One region of the Methylotuvimicrobium sp. KM1 genome, then DNA from elsewhere that is predicted to be linked to it. Evidence: riboswitches for the same ligand, from Rfam matches in the RefSeq annotation. Region 1 holds a riboswitch; the other holds the start of a gene.
What was found. A riboswitch is a leader RNA that binds a small molecule or an ion and turns the genes downstream of it on or off. The one in region 1 is predicted to bind cyclic di-GMP.
Positions count from the first base shown of each region.

Region 1 (5,101 bases):
AGTTCCCGGAGGTCCGCCTGCTACGAGTGATTCGCCGGTACGCATGATGATTCTTTCGCTCATAATGATCTCCTTAATAAAAATGTTACAGGGAAAGATTTTGAACGACTAGAATAGCACATTTGACTCTCATTCTTAAGGCTGTGACAAATTCAACACGATTAACAATAACCGATCATAGTAGGGATTCAGCCGGATTAGCTTATATTTATCCCGTTCTCTCAAGGCGCGCCGGTGGGTTGTCGATCGGTGTCAATTTTAATATCAACAATGCTTGCAACTGGCGATGTCTTTATTGCCAAGTTCCCGATTTAACGTTGGGTGCTGCGCCGCCGATCGATTTTTCATTATTGGAAAAAGAATTGAGGCAGTTTTTGAGCGATGTATTGCATGGCAATTTTTTTGACCGGTTTCAAGTCGACCCCCGTAATCGAGTAATCAAAGATATTGCAATTTCGGGAAACGGCGAGCCGACCAGCGTTCAGGATTTCGATAAGGCGGTCGATTTGATCGGCCGAGTTGCCACTGAAATGGGAGTACTACCGAATAGCGGTTTTGTTTTGATTAGCAACGGCAGTTTAATGCACCAGGCGAAGGTTCAGACCGGGCTTCGGTCATTGCATCGCTATGGGGGGGAAGTTTGGTTCAAGTTTGATAGCGCGACTGATGCGGGGCGGAATTTTATTAATAACGCAGCGCAAACGATGGAGTCGGCATTAAGAAATCTAAAGATTTCGGCCGCAATCTGTCAGACTAAAATTCAAACTTGCCTAGTCGATTATTCCGGGCAGGGATTGACCGACGTGGAAAAAAACGCGTATTTGCAATTTTTAAAAAGAATCAAGAACGATGGTGTGGCGATTGGTAAAATTATGCTTTATACAATTGCGCGCCCATCGATGCAGCCGGAAGCGGCTAAAATGAAGCCGTTGTCACCGGAGCTCATGCGACATTTTGCGGGCGAGATCAGATCGCTTGGTTTTGAAGTTCGGGTGGATTGTTAACTGCCTTGTTTCCGGTTGATGGCTTGGGGTAAATTGTTAGCAGTTAGCAGTGAATGTGCGGGGTGAGGGATGTGTGGGAAATCGGGCGTTGTCGGAAAAATGGTGCGTCATAAGTCCAGCAATGCGGACGGACGAAGGGTGCATACTAAGCCTTACTCTCTCAGCTTTTAGCCGTTTCTTGCTCTCAAGTCGGGCTTAAGCCTTGATGTCTAATAGACTTCCTATCGTTTTTTTCTCGGTTTCGAGAATTTTGACGGCTGCAGATGTTTCAAATTCCGCTTCTTTTAAGCTGAGTACCGGTTTAATAATGTCTCGAGGCTCAAATTCAGAACTGCCTACTTCATCGTTTTTTATCGGTAATGTGGCAATTTTGTGTGCCGCTTCGGCTGATTTGTGCTGTGCGCCGTTGATAAGATTCAATACGCTGTTTGTTGGTGAAATGTCCATAATCAAACCCTTGTGAAATATGAGCGCTTAATGGAATTACATAAACTAATTTTAGTCTTTTAAAATCAATTGCATGCTTCTTTATTGCTTCGCTTTACGTCGAATAGTAGCTCTTTTATGTTGTTTTGTCCGAGCGTTATTTCACGTTTCTTAGATTAAAAGGTATGAGATTTTTTTTGCGATGGCAGGTATTTTTGCTGCCGATGGTCGTTCAGCTTAACGAGGCGCCTAATCCAACACAGGGTCAGTTCGGCATTGAGTTATGGCAGGCGGTTTATTTTGAAGGGGTCGTTTCAAGAAAAGCGGAAGCGAATTTGCTCCCGCTAACGCTTGAGCAATTAGATTGTTTGTCTGCGTTTTGTAGAAGAAATAAGGCCAACCAAAGCGGCACCTAGTAACCAGATGCTTGCCGGTAATGGGACTGCTGTGACGTTTAGGCCAACATATTTTTTTTCAATGAAAGCCGCTTCTCCAAGTGTTGTGCTTATAGCACCTAGAAGATTTTGGATTGTGATATTCAGATATCCGCTATTGAAAGAAGTGGTATCTAAAATGGTATCTGCCTGCCAGTTATTGGTTTGCAAGAACGCAGTTTGAGTAAATGCATCATTAGCAACGATACTTTCGGTAGTGTCAAAGGATGGATTTTCAATATCGAAAGCGCGAACTTGACCGCCTACTCCAACAAGAGTTGAATTGCCAAAACTAAAATAATCGCCTTTTTCAATAACTGAAACGGTATTTATTTGATGTTGTGGGTTCAATGCTTGGACTTTGATGTTAACGGTATCGTTGGTCATGTCGACGCCGGCAGTATTCAAGGCGGTAGCGGTGAATGCTGTTGGGGTAAAGTATAAAGTGTCGCCTGAAACATTAGCTGAACCGAATAAACCGGTAAGCGTACTATCAAATTCAAACGAAACAGAATTGCCGAATAAGGTGACTAGGCTTGCTTGCGCACTCCCCGTAAAAAGATAAATAAATGATATTAAAACAAACTTGGTTATTCTAAACATGAAAAAAACTCCTTGTGATTAAGAGTAAAGTCAAAAAATTACATGGTGAAAAAGCTAGGCCAAATTAGTCAAAGAGCAATATTGACTTTGAAATAATGTTTGCAACAAAAAGATGCATGACATTAAAAATCTCACTAACAATTTAAGGTGGTCCGGCCATCTTTAAAATATTAAAGATCCGTAACTTTCCGGCCCCGCTTCACAACGGGTGAGGCTTTCTCTTAAAAATTTCTCTGCTGTGTTTGGCGTATTCGCGTAAAGAATCCGCCAAAAACGTTTTTCGTAAAGTTCGATTTAGTCAATTTCAATAGTAACGATCATGAAGAAGCCTTCATCGCCCCGGCAAATGAAAGTTCGAGGCGTGGCGGAGGATGTGGTCACTCGCCCGACAGGACGCCGTGAATACGTCCATGTAGGCTCGACGGCGGCGACTGATTGCCATGGATGGCATGAATGCAGATTTTGCAGGAGCAAAAATCTGCCCTGCCGCCGACGCCTGTCGATCGAGCAACGGCATCCTCTTCGGAGCCGGCATTGTACTTTCACAAAAAACTAATATCTACTTCACGATACTGACGATACTACTAAAATATTACATTTCCATTAAGAAAAGCTAAATTCTTTTCTCGATATGTGTTCAATTTTACTACAATGGCTCCGAATCGTTTCATCATGAAAGTTTCTACGACCTTTACTCTAAGAAGCAATACTTATACCAAGTATTAGAAAATTATTATAATCAAAACGTTGTGAGCAGTATGGTCATTGTTTTAATCGCAAAAATCTTTCTTTTGTAAAAAATATTGACAATTAAGTGCAGTTTATAGTCTGTAAGTGACTGTTTTTAAATGAGCTATGACTAATTGATAAGATGGTTTTACATATTTTAACGTGCTGAGATATCATTTTTAATTCGATGTTTTGTTGGTGGAGCGAATAGATTGTTGTTAAGGCCTAGGCTAAAAGAGGATCAGGATTTAGTGCGGCTGAAATTGTAAAATAACTTGACAAAATTTGTTATTGAAATGGCGCGCTGCTCTTTGTGTGATTTTACCTGTCAGGCATTTAATTTCGGCATTTGCGTATGAAACGCTGGGGGGAAATCGGCAATGGTTAAGTGTCAAGAATGTTGTCGATCCTGCGCCTAAATTTTAGCTCATAACTGGTATCTTAAATGCGTCAACTAGAATCGCGAGTCGTTGAATTAGGCCTGCAAAAATTAAAATCGCCGCAACAAGTTTATATTGCCTATAGCGGCGGTGTAGATTCGCATGTGTTGTTACATCTTTGTGCTTCGATATCTACTCTACAAAATAAAATTACCGCGGTTCATATACATCACGGTTTGCAAGCGGTAGGCGATGCTTGGCCAAGTCATTGCCGGTCGGTTGCTAAGCAATTGGGTGTTGATTTTGTCGAAATTCATGTCGATGCGCGAAGCGCCGGGCGCGAAAGCCCCGAGGAAGCGGCCAGGAATGCGCGATATGACGCCTTAAAGGCTTTGCTTTCGGAAAACGACGTTTTGATGGTGGCTCAGCACCGAGAGGATCAATTGGAAACCGTTTTATTGCAATTGTTTCGAGGCGCCGGTTTGCAAGGGCTCTCGGGCATGCCTGAAATGATGGCCTTTGGCAAGGGAGTGCTGTTGAGGCCCTTATTGAATACACCAAAACAAGTAATCGACCAATACGCCCGGCAACATGATTTCAATTTTATTGAAGATCCCAGTAATCAAGGCATTGACTTCGATCGTAATTTTTTACGCAATGAAATTGTTCCTTTACTCAAGCAACGTTGGCCGTCCATTGATAAAACAGTCTCTCGTTCAGCGGTTCATTGCGCGGAAGCCTCTGAACTGTTGAGTAAATTAGCTGGCGATCAATTCAAGCAGGTCTATCAAACAAAGGATGCAACGCTATCGATACCGGCTTTGGTAAAGCTTGATGTGACGGAACAAGCATTAATTGTTCGGCAATGGTTCGCGCGTTTGGGGCTAAAAATGCCGTCCCGTGCCTTTGTGTTGCGTATTTTGTCCATGATTCAGTCGCCGCTTGGCGATCCGCAGTTGCCGAATCAAAAACATACGATACGCCGTTTCCGGAATAGCTTGTTTTGTGTGCCGCAGCAAACCGTTAATTTACCGGAACAAGTCGTTGTATGGTCGAATAGCGATGCCCCTCTTGACTTGCCTGACGGTACGGAACTGAAAATTGCTTATGACCACTCCGGAATTGATCAATCGATTTGGCTTAGGTCGCATATCGACGTTAGGTTTCGTAGCGGCGGGGAAAAAATTGCTTTGCCGAATCGAGAAGGGCGGCATCGCTTGAAAAATCTTTATCAGGACGCAGGGATTCCGCCTTGGGAAAGGCCTTATATTCCATTAATCTATTTAGACGGGCGCTTGGCGGCAATTGCCGATCTTTGGATCGGTTCCGAATTTTATTGCAAAAACAAGCCAGGGTGTATTCGGCTAATTCGATCGCAAAAAAATAAAAACCGGAAAGGCCATGACGAATGTGTCTTAGTCGATTAAAATAGATAAATTTTAATCTTGGCTATTTCAAAGCCGTCTCCCGAAATTTTTTATTTCTTACATGACCAAATTTATTTTCATTACCGGTGGTGTCGTTT
Region 1 covers NZ_CP173170.1:2,815,813-2,820,913, reverse strand. The annotation lists gene fae (formaldehyde-activating enzyme) at 1-63, opposite strand, end outside; gene ACINK7_RS12055 (radical SAM protein) at 144-1,004, shown strand; gene ACINK7_RS12050 (hypothetical protein) at 1,200-1,424, opposite strand; gene ACINK7_RS12045 (VPLPA-CTERM sorting domain-containing protein) at 1,790-2,467, opposite strand; cyclic di-GMP riboswitch class I at 2,611-2,692, opposite strand; gene tilS (tRNA lysidine(34) synthetase TilS) at 3,642-5,003, shown strand; gene ACINK7_RS12035 (CTP synthase) at 5,065-5,101, shown strand, end outside.

Region 2 (5,101 bases), 930 kb from region 1:
GGTACTCAGTCATTTTTGCAATGTCGGGTAAAAATCGTTTAGCTCAGCGTAAATCCTCTCATCCTTCGACAGGGCACTCCTGAGCGCAGCCGAAGGGCTCAGGACGAACGGATTTACTTTATGCTGTTACCCAGGCTCCATCATGGCCAATCTGTTCAGGAAGCCCTAGCTTCCCGATATCAATGAAACTGTAGGGTGCGCATCGCGCACCTTTCTAAGGTGCCGAACCGACGAGCCTGACCAGGTGCGCGATGCGCACCCTACGGTGCTAGCCGTCATCGGCGCTTATGTTATACTCCGAACCGATAAGAACGACTTCAAGGGAGCCGGGTCATGGCTTTAGCGCAAGAAGACATCAATTATATAGAATCCCTCATTCGAAAAGTATTGGCCGAACAGCCCGATCAATTCCGTTTCGACTCGCGTTACGATTTGGAACTCAGGGAGCGCACGATTCGTGTGGAAGAGGAATTGAAGCATCAGCGCGAATTGATGCTCGAAGGCTTTAAGCAAATGGAAAAGCGTTTTGAGCAGGTTGATAAACGCTTCGAGCAAATCGATAAGCGTTTCGAACAGGTCGAAAAACGTTTCGAGCAAATCGATAAACGCTTCGAGCAGGTCGAAAAGCGTCTCGAACAAATCGATAAACGTTTCGAACAAGTCGATAAGCATCTCATTCAGATTACGACCCGCATGGATAGGTTCATGTTTTGGTCGTTAGGTTTGACCATCTCCGCCGTCATAGCCGTCCTTAAATTCATGTAAACAAGGCCGGGTTTTCGAGCCGCCTCAATTCACGCATACCTTGAAAAAAGGCTATATTTGCGGTAACAGTTGCCCCTGTTGCCGGAAACACTTAACAACTCAAAACGAATTGTAGGGTACGCTACGCGTACCTAATGTCGGCACAACGGAACACATGAGAGCACGTTAAGCTACGGGCGGGGCTCCTGTGGTACGCACAGCGTACCCTACAGTCTTTTCGGCATTCGCATAGTATTAATTTCAACGATTAACGCAAACATAGCCTTGAAAAAACCCAAGCGCCTAAAATTCTATCGATTCAACTTCAAGGCCATGGGCACGCCTTGTGAAATCCAGTTATTCGCGGTTTCGCATAAAACGGCCCAACACGTTGCCGATATCGTCATCGACGATGTGGAGCGCTTGGAGCAACGCTATTCCCGCTACCGCCCGGATAGTTTTTTATCCGAAATCAACCGCGCGGCCGCGCGCGCCAATTCGATAGAAGTCGATCCCGAAACCGCCGGTTTGTTGAATTATGCATTGACCTGTTATGAGCAAAGCGACGGATTGTTCGATATCAGCTCCGGTATTCTGCGCCAGGCTTGGCGATTCGATCGCAATAATTTGCCGGAAGAGCAGCAGATTCAAGCGCTACTGGATAAAATCGGCTGGCATAAAATCGATTGGACGCCGCCGAAGCTGACTTTTTCGGTGCCGGGCATGGAGCTCGATTTCGGCGGTATCGTCAAGGAATATGCGGTCGATCGGGCCGCCGGTTTGTGTTTACAGGCCGGCATCAAGCACGGCTTGATCAATCTCGGCGGCGACATCAAACTGATCGGCCCCCGGCCAGACGGCTCTTCCTGGCAAGTCGGTATCGCGCATCCCCGGCAAAAAGGGGAGGTGATTCAAGCCTTGGCGCTTTCGGGTGGCGCCTTGGCTTCAAGCGGGGATTACGAGCGCTGTTTGCAAATCGATGGCGTGCGCTACGGTCATGTGCTCAATCCCAAAACCGGTTGGCCGGTGCGCTTTATGGCTTCGGTTAGTGTTGTCGGGGATTTTTGCGTCGTTTCCGGGAGTGCCGCGACGATTGCGATGCTGAAGGAAGACCAAGGTCCTGCTTGGTTGGAATCGTTGGGGCTACCTTGTCTTTGGGTCGATGTCCATGGCAATGTCGGCGGGTCTCTGATCTAATCGTAAAAATATACCCTTTTTTGGGTTTGGCGATCCTTCGCAAATCGTTATAAACATCTCTTCAAGATACACGGTTGGGTATCTAGCGCGATGGCGAAATCACGCAATCGCTGGAACTCCGTAGGGTACGCTTCGCGTACCATGGCAACCCGCCAATGTTAATTCAAGTCCTTAGGGTTTGGTCTGTGGTGCTAAACTGCATGCGGATACGCGCAGCGTACCCGATCAATTTTTTTTCGTTCCCACCGCTTCAGCGTGGAAACGCATACCTATCTTGTCTCGCGAAGCTAGAGCTTCACTTATCTGTTTCCCAAGTAGGAACTTGGGAAACAGCAGAAGTATGGGTTCTCACGGAGGATCGTGGGAACCAGTAAGCGGCTTCGTCCTACAAGAGGTTATCCATAAACTTGGAGTAACCTTTCCGGAGAGCGAAACTGTTTAGCAAAGGCGCGACAACCTATTGAATTAACTTCTTATTCTCTTTCTAGGATAAAGGCCCATTTTTTCATAAATCCCTATTGCTATTCGTTTTTTCTCAGCGATGAGTCGAGCGCTTATTCATGAGTGAGGTTGTGTGTCATATGCCGCAGTAACTGTGGCATATGACACAGTTATCATAAAATTAAGAGTTTATAAGTATTTTATTCAATACTTTAAATTATTGAAACCAAGTAAAATACTAGGTATTGGCATGTAGTCTGCTTCAATTAAAAGCGAGGGGCTAGATGTTGGGTTCAGCTGACGTCAATTTTAAGACTCAATTCGGATTTAATAGCCTTTTCAATTTAGCCACACTCGTTGTGAGACGGGGCCGGAAAGTCACGGTTCTTGTATGCAATCAAGAAGGCCGGGCTGCCTCCTTAATTAAGTATTGATTGAGTTTAACGATAGAGGGTAGTACTCACTTAACTTTCAAGTTAGCTTGGGCTAGTTTGTCGTCTTTATTGGTGACGAATCGTGGGCGTTAGCTGAATCGTATGCTTGTTTTTGTGATGGGGGCGTGGGGACTGTATGTTTTGTTGTTGTATCGGTTCCGCGAATATCACTGTTAACTTTTAGCGTTTAACAGTAAAGAGGACTTTTTAATGAAAAAAATAATATCGTCTGTTGTTGTATTTGTAGGGTTATTGTTAGGTAGTCAAGCTTACGCCCATGTGGGTTATAGAAATCTGGATAACTTGAATCCGTTTGTCGCGTCAGTCGGTTACGACGATGGCTGGTATCAAGGGACTCAACCCACTTTGGCCGATAGTCATACTGTTCGCTGGTATAGCTTTACGTTGGAGCAGGATTCTAATGTAAACATCAGCGTCGAAAATGCAGGCCCGGGAACCTATCCGACCTACAATAGCGCAGGCGTTGATTCCGGCAATACCTTTCCTGTTTTAGCCGATCTCGATGTCGGTTTTAGTTTGTACAAAGGACTCGTGCCGCTATCGGCTTTCGAAAACGCGAATTTTGAAGGCGAGCCTGTCTGGCCAGTTGCTGACGGAAATAATGGGTTGTTTAATGCGGTTGGCGATACCACGATGGGTAATAACAGCGGTGTTATTAACACGATTGAATTTATTACTGCCGTTAACGATTATGGCGTAGGCGCAACCGAATCGCTTAGCAATATCTTTTTACTTGCCGGCGTATATTCACTGGTAGTCGGTGGTGCGGCCGCTGACGGGGTCGGTGGTGGCGCATATGGTGTAATTGCTAGCGTCCAGCCCGTGCCTGTTCCTGCTGCGGTTTGGTTGATGGGGTCGGCTTTAGTCGGTTTAATCGGCATGAGAAAACGCGCTATCGCCGCTTGATTCAATTCTTGTACCGAATCAATTAAATCCAGGTCAGTTTCCGGTCTGGTTTTCAGTTAATCAACACCGTTAGGATGCGGTATCCCCCGGACAAGGATGTCTAATATCGCTTCTTAGTAATACCACACTTGTTGAATTGCACGCGTAAGGGCGGTTGATGAGACGGGGGCGACGTAAAGCCGGATGAGGAACGAGCTTTTATGGGCTTGCTTTAAAGACCGTCATTCCGACATGGGCTGCCGGAATTCAATCTAACAGAAGAAAAATCGTTGTTCATTCATTTCATCACTTTACATGGCTGTTATTGATTTGCGGTCTTTTGTATTAACGTTTATTTTGAGGAAAAAACTATGAAAAAATTGTTGTCGACAGTGGCCTGTGCGGCTGCGGTCGGTTTTTTTCCAACCCAGCAAGCGTCTGCGCATATCAGCTGGATCAACCTGACAAATTTAACGCCGGCCATCGACGGCGATAAGCATATTTATTCGGCCAATAGTATTGTGTCTGGCAACTACGGTTGGGCCGATTCGATGGATGAAGACTGGGGCGATAGCCATCAAGGTGCTTGGGCGCAGTTTACATTGACCGAATCATCGAATGTCAAAATACATGTCGAGTCTGATTATCAAGATACTTTTATTACGATAGGCAGTAATACCTTTCCTTTACGAGTAGGCGATTTAACCCCGGGATTCTCGCTTTATAACGGCGTTTTGCCTGATGAAGCCTATGAGGATGCATTTCCACCGCCGGCTGGAAAAGAAGGAGCCTGGAACGGGCAGGGCACGACTACTATGGGTAACGACGAGGGTGAAGTCGGCACAATCCATTACATCGGTCATGCCGGCGAAATCGACGGCTTGGCGACGGCTGTTTCATGGATGGGCGCGCTCGAAGCCGGTATTTATGCCGTTGCAATCGGAGGAACGTGTTATGAAAGAGAGAATTGCGGTGCTTTCGATCGATTTAATGCCGATAATGCAATGCGCGGTTTCGATATTAGCTTGACCGTCGCGCCTGTCCCTTTGCCGGCTGCGATTTGGCTAATGGGAGCGGGCTTGGTTGGTTTGGGGGCTTTCAGAAAGCGTACTCTAGCCGTTTAATGGTGTTCTGTCGTATTTTAAAGATCGATATTGTTCTTCTTTCCCTGTGATTGGGAGTGGGATCGGGTTTTGCGTGTACCAAAATCCGCCCCACCTCCGACCTTTTCTCTCTAATTCGTAAGGTGGCACCGCCCATCTTTCGCCATTTATTCCGTTTGTATTTTTCTAGGAAAGTTGCGCGATGCTTAGCGCCAAGCTATTCCTCTTCCTGCGCCGAAACAATTGAAGTAGGGTGCCGCACCGCGCCCCCTTTCC
Region 2 covers NZ_CP173170.1:3,750,730-3,755,830, reverse strand. The annotation lists gene ACINK7_RS16075 (hypothetical protein) at 334-765, shown strand; gene ACINK7_RS16070 (FAD:protein FMN transferase) at 1,078-1,941, shown strand; cyclic di-GMP riboswitch class I at 2,720-2,801, shown strand; gene ACINK7_RS16065 (VPLPA-CTERM sorting domain-containing protein) at 3,027-3,743, shown strand; gene ACINK7_RS16060 (VPLPA-CTERM sorting domain-containing protein) at 4,094-4,846, shown strand.
Region 2: linked by a shared signal. The riboswitch ahead of ACINK7_RS16065 (VPLPA-CTERM sorting domain-containing protein) and the one ahead of ACINK7_RS12045 (VPLPA-CTERM sorting domain-containing protein) in region 1 are both predicted to bind cyclic di-GMP.